2 regions of the Zooshikella sp. RANM57 genome follow, and region 2 is predicted to be linked to the other one. Evidence: predicted binding sites of a transcription regulator. Region 2 holds the regulator's gene; the other holds the start of a gene.
What was found. The regulator FliA, encoded in region 2, starts transcription of late flagellar genes. The targets are predictions, from matches to a motif close to CTAAAGTTNNNNNNNNNNCNGCCGATA.
Positions count from the first base shown of each region.

Region 1: the regulator FliA is predicted to act here: its motif matches at 1,257-1,283, upstream of ACQ96U_RS09495 (flagellar protein MotY).

Region 1 is NZ_JBOIUB010000003.1:465,271-468,473, forward strand. Features, by position in the region: gene ACQ96U_RS09490 (argininosuccinate synthase) at 1-41, opposite strand, end outside; gene ACQ96U_RS09495 (flagellar protein MotY) at 282-1,226, opposite strand; gene pyrC (dihydroorotase) at 1,433-2,470, shown strand; gene rnt (ribonuclease T) at 2,487-3,131, shown strand.
Region 2 is NZ_JBOIUB010000001.1:133,414-136,616, reverse strand. Features, by position in the region: gene ACQ96U_RS00645 (protein phosphatase CheZ) at 1-530, opposite strand, end outside; gene ACQ96U_RS00640 (chemotaxis response regulator CheY) at 540-920, opposite strand; gene ACQ96U_RS00635 (RNA polymerase sigma factor FliA) at 1,228-1,971, opposite strand; gene ACQ96U_RS00630 (MinD/ParA family protein) at 1,971-2,798, opposite strand; gene flhF (flagellar biosynthesis protein FlhF) at 2,835-3,203, opposite strand, start outside.

The sequences.
Region 1 (3,203 bases), on a different contig from region 2:
CCCCCCGAGTATGCCAAGACAACCTTATTGATGTCTTTCATTCGTTTGCTCCAAAAACTACTTGTATATTCCCAAATTACTAAAGTTATGTTCGTGCCAAATGAATAATTATTCTAACGACTGTGAATTACTTCGCCTAGAGCAATAGGCACAATCACAGCATTTTTTTGTGTCATTATGTAGCCAGGGATTAACCGAGGAGCAAAAAAGGGAATTATTGTCTGACGAGCGTACACATCCATATGAGTTGGCTAGATGTTTATGTCAGTTACTGGGAAGTTTTATTCCGTTCCTTTTTCTTCGTCTAAAATATTCGTTGTTGCCGGAACAGTTACATTTTCTGAAGGTAATGGTTTCTTTTCAAGACGGATGGTTGCGCGTCGATTACGCGCACGATCTTTAGTGGAAGCATTTTTAACAATGGGATAACGCTCACCATGAAAGCGAACTTTCATAATTTCAGATTTAACACCCCTTGCCACTAAATATTTCTCCACCGATTCAGCTCTTTGTTTGGATAATTCTCGATTGTCCAAACGACGACCTATATCATCAGTATGCCCATCAATAAAAATTGACTGTACTTTAGGATCAGCTTTGACATAAATGGCAATATTATTGAGTTTTTCTTTAGCCTGCTCATTTAACGTTGTTTTGCCTGAATCAAACAAAACAAAAGAGCGCCTGATTTGATCAAAATTCACTGGCAACAGTTTTGATAAACAGCCTAAATAGTTGCTGTAAACCTTTTGAAAATTGACATTTGATAACGCAACCGTGATGGTTTCTTTATCACTGTACCAAGCTATTCGCTCAAACGCAGGGGCCATGCCTTGTTTAAGCTGAGTCAACATCCAGCTAGGTAAAGGCCCTGTCATAAAAATAGCCTCTTTGCCTGGATCTACTTGTATCTCCCCCATCACTTGAGCACTACGATCATGTCGCCAGGAAGGTAATGAAGCAACCAGTACCGCCTTCCCTTTCTGTATAGGACTTTGCCAACTCAGTAAACGAAAGCCTACCCGCTCACCCGCTCGACGACGAAAAACGGCCTCACCAAATTCAGGTATCGGGTGATAAAGATTGCACTCAAAAATAGAGCCTTCCATCCGCCATTCTGACCGATCAACGGGTGCCTGATAAATAATGGCACTTACAGGCATCGCGCCACAAAACAACAACACAAGACAGCACTTAATTAAAACAGTTGTTTTAGTAAAGATCATAGGTCGCTTCTCAGCAGTTACTTCTTAAAATAGCGGCTAACCTGTGGTGATCTTTAGCGTTATTCTGTTTTCAGTACAGCAAAGCTGTACATCAGTTCTGAATAGTCTTATTAGTCGCGACTAGGTGTCTAACAAACAAAACCTAGTAACTCTAAGTACAGTTAGGTAGGATGCCCAAAGCAAATAATTTGGCAAGGCAACTTTCAATGGAACAGATGTTAACAATCACTCGTCCTGATGACTGGCATATCCATTTACGAGATGGTGCAGTTTTAACGAATACTGTGGCCGATGCTGCACGTTATTGTGGACGCGCCATTGTCATGCCTAACTTAACACCTCCGATTCAATCCATTGATGATGCCCAAGGTTACCTAACTCGTATACAGCGAGCCATTCCAGCCAATAGCCAATGGCAACCCTTATTAACGCTGTACTTAACAGACCAAACGACACCTGCACTTATTCAGCAAGCCGCTCAGTCTGGCATTATTTATGGTGTTAAACTTTACCCCGCAGGCGCAACCACTAACTCTGATGCGGGTGTACATGACCTCACACCACTGTATCCTGCTTTTGCTGCGATGGAGGAAGCTGGTCTCCCCCTACTCGTCCACGGGGAAGTCACTACGCCTGATGTTGATATTTTCGATCGGGAACAACGTTTTTTAGCAGAACAACTCTCACCACTCTGCGCACAATTTCCTCAGTTAAAAGTGGTTGTTGAACATATAACAACAACAGATGCGGTCGATTTTGTCTTAGCTCATAATGACAATGTTGGCGCAACCATTACCCCACAACACCTGCTTTATAATCGTAATCACATGCTGGTGGGAGGCATTAAACCCCACTTTTACTGTTTACCCATCTTAAAACGAAGGCAACATCAGGAACGTCTCAGAGCAGTGGCCACCAGTGGCAACCCAAAATTCTTTATGGGTACAGACTCAGCGCCTCATACCCAACAGCGTAAAGAAAATGCTTGTGGTTGTGCAGGTTGTTACAGTGCATTTGCGGCTCTGGAGCTTTATGCTGAAGTCTTTGAAGAAATGGGTGCATTAGATAAACTAGAAGCATTTTCCAGCTTTAACGGTGCAGACTTTTATGGCCTTATTCCCAATACCGACACAGTGACTCTTGTTAAGCAACCTTGGCAAGTTCCTGAGACGCTGGCATTCGGTAGCGACCGCGTAGTACCATTACGTGCAGGAGAAATAATCAACTGGCGTATCCTTTCATGAAAATTAAGGCTGTAGCGTGACACATGAAGCACCACTGAAACCCCTTATAGCAGAACGATTTCGAGGCTTTTTACCTGTCGTTGTTGATGTTGAAACAGGAGGATTTAACGCAACAACTGATGCGTTATTGGAAATTGCTGCGGTCACACTCACTATAGATGCAACAGGTCAAATGGTACCTGAAGACACCATTGACTTTGCCATCACCCCTTTTCCAGACGCCAATATTGAGCCTGCAGCTCTAGAGTTTACGGGTATCAACCCATTTTGTTCTGAGCGCAAAGCATTTGATGAAGCTGATGCCCTGAAGCAGCTTTTCAAACGTATTCGTAAGACTATTAAGTCGGGAGGCTGTAACCGAGCCATTTTAGTTGGGCATAATGCGATGTTTGACTTGAACTTTTTAAATGCAGCGGTTACCCGAAATAATCTTAAACGCAATCCTTTTCATCCATTTTCCAGTTTTGATACTGCCACGTTAGCAGGACTGGCATTTGGTCAAACCGTACTTGCAAAAGCGTGTGAAGCAGCCGATATCAATTTTGACGCCAAAGAAGCTCACTCAGCAGCCTATGATGCGAATAAAACCGCTGAACTCTTTTGCAGTATTGTAAACCGTTGGCAAGCACTGGGTGGTTGGCCAGTGAATGCCTTAAAATAAAGTCTTTCGTTAAATAAAATAACCTTCAACAAAAAACCCTGCAAAAGCAGGGTTTTTTATTAGCAACAGCAC
Region 2 (3,203 bases):
ATAATTTCATTTAAATTGCTATAGAGGGTATTCGCTTTACCTTCAGTGGTATCCAAAAATTCATCAATGTGATGGTAAAGCTCACGAAACTCTGTAGGCTTCATCTGTCGCTTACGAAGCTTCTGCCAGCTTTCACGTAAGCTTTTTGATTTTTCGGCAATATCTCCAGCAATGGGAACACTCTCATCCACCAGGTCCATGGTGCGATTAGCCGCTTGTTCAGTCATTTTTGTCACATAACTTAAGCGCTCAGAGGCATCAGCCATACTGGAAATTTGCTCTTTATCTTCACCCGAAAAGCCTGTATCCAAATGAAAATTCATAATGGCTTCATGCAAGGCCCTTGTCAGACGGCCAATTTCTTTATAAAGACTTTTATCGCGCACCTCATTAATTTCGTGAATAACCTGAATGGCATCTTTTAAATTGCCTTTTTCCAGATATTCCACCATTTTATGCGCACGATTTTTTAAGTCTTCTTCAAACTCTGCTGGTGTCAATCCATCAGCTTGTTTATCTAATAACGACATATCAGCCTCTTAACCACTGGCTTCCACACGCTCAAATATTTTTTCAATTTTTTCTTTCAATACTTGAGCAGTAAAAGGCTTGACTACATAGCCATTGACACCCGCTTGTGCAGCCTCAACAATTTGGTCTCGTTTGGCTTCAGCCGTTACCATTAAAACCGGTAAAGATGCGAGTTTAGGGTCAGCACGAACGGCTTTTAATAAGTCAATTCCCGTCATACCCGGCATGTTCCAGTCCGTGACTAAAAAATCAAAGCCACCACTTTTCAGCAATGGAAGTGCTGTTTGACCGTCATCCGCTTCTGCCGTGTTGGTGAATCCCAAATCTCGCAGTAGGTTTTTAATGATTCGCCTCATTGTGGAAAAGTCATCCACGATAAGGATCTTCATATTTTTATCCAAGGCGACCTCCCTCATGATGCACAGATGCTGCCTTTTAACATCTACTACAAGTCTAGTAGGTGATTATTGGCATGCCAGTTTATTCGATTTATGTTTAGAAAGAGTGCAAAACATTTTCTTACGCAATAACACTTTATAGCCAGAAATATGCACTAAACCATGGCCTTTTAATGACTGGAAGAATAATTAATTAATGATCAATCAGTTAGGTATGAACCTGATGAGCGTTAGACAACATCTATCGTAATTAAAAGGTGTTAGCGTAAAAAGAATACGGTTTTATTAAAAACAGACATTATTCTGGGTGCCAATCAGCAAGTCTTGCACGAAGACGCATAGCGGCTTGTGAATGAATTTGACTTACCCGTGACTCACTGACACCTAACACCTGACCAATTTCTTTTAGGTTTAATTCTTCATCATAATAAAGTGCAAGCACGAGCTGCTCTCGTTCAGGCAAAGTTTGTATCGCTCGTGCTAAATCCTGCCGTAATTTTTTCTGCTGTAGTTCATCAGGAGGTTTATCACTGGTGTGCTCACTGGCTATTGATTCTTGTGGTGCATCGCCAGCATCCATCAGCTCCTCAAAGGAAAATAAGCGACTACCGGACAAATCACTTAACATAGCATAGTAGTCATCTATTGAAAGTGAGAGCACTTCTGCTATTTCATGATCCTTTGCATCTCGGCCATGCTTTGCTTCAATTTGTTGAATAGCGTCAGCGATTCGTCGACTGTTACGGTGAACAGAGCGAGGTACCCAGTCCCCTTTACGAATTTCATCGACAATACTGCCCCGGATGCGAATCGTGGCATAGGTTTCAAAGGTTGCCCCTTTGCTCGCATCATATTTTCGCGCAGCCTCAAGCAGTCCAATCATTCCGGCTTGAATCAAGTCATCCAATTGGACACTGGCAGGTAATCGAGCAGCGGTATGTAAGGCTATTCGCTTAACAAGACCAGCATAACGCTGGACAAGCTGCTGTCCCTGCTGCCCACTCACTTGGGAATATAACCCAACACCTTGCATTGATTTCATCAACAACGTCCGACTTCACAGGACACCAAGGTTTCCACAAAAAATTCCAAATGCCCTCGAGGTGAGGCGGGTAATGGAAAGTTATCAATCTTTTGCGCTATCCCACGAATCGCTATAGCCGCTTTTGACCTGGGATAGCACTCTAACAACGGCCGCTGACGTTGAACGGCTTTACGTAAAGCCTCATCAAAAGGAATAGCACCTAAATATTGCATGGTCACATCCAAAAAGCGCTCAGTGACATTGGTCAGCTTATTAAAAAGCTGCTGACCTTCTTGCTGGCTGCGCACCATATTTGCAATAACCCGATAGCGCATTACTTCATGATCACGATGAAGTAACTTAATTAACGCATAGGCATCCGTGATTGAGGTGGGTTCATTGGTTACCACAATCAATACTTCTTGACTGGCAATCACAAAGCTAACAACAGAACTCGAAATACCAGCTGCGGTATCAATAATCAATACATCCAGTTGATCATTAATTTCACTGAAAGCACTAATCAGTCCTGCATGCTGTTGTAACGATAATTGGGTCATTGCCTGGGTGCCGGAAGATGCTGGGATAATCTTTATGCCTCCAGGACCGTGCAAAAGAATATCGCGTAAATCGCATTTTCCCTCTAACACATCAGCAATGGTGTGTTTGGGTGACAGCCCTAGCAACACATCAATATTGGCTAATCCCAAGTCGGCATCAAGTAACATGACGCGACGCCCCATTTCTGCAAGGGCAATACTCAGGTTAAGCGCTACATTGGTTTTGCCAACGCCTCCCTTGCCTCCGGTTACAGCGAGTACCTGAACTGGATGTTTAATTCCCATCGTGTTGTTCACTCAGACAACAAACATTGCTTGTGATTACCCAACCGCACGCTCGTTAAACAGTGAATGTCCAGAGACCGTCCATTCTTGTTGTACAAGCCATGCTGCATCATCTTCAGCGAGTGCGCCCGATATGGCTACAGCTCGACTCAACAGTGTATGACTACGCGCCAATGCAATATCTTCTGGAATTCGCTGACCATCTGTATAGTAAGACACCGCTAATTGGGCAGCGATCACCATATCTAAAGATTCTCCAAGACTGTGTGTCTCATCCACTTTCGTTAAAATCGTACCCACTGTTTGTTCTGTTGAGTAAGTATTGATTGCTCGCTGTAATACATCGCGCTGGCAGGTCGTGGCCAGCACCAAAAAATTCCTGATCATTGGCCGTACTTGATCAAG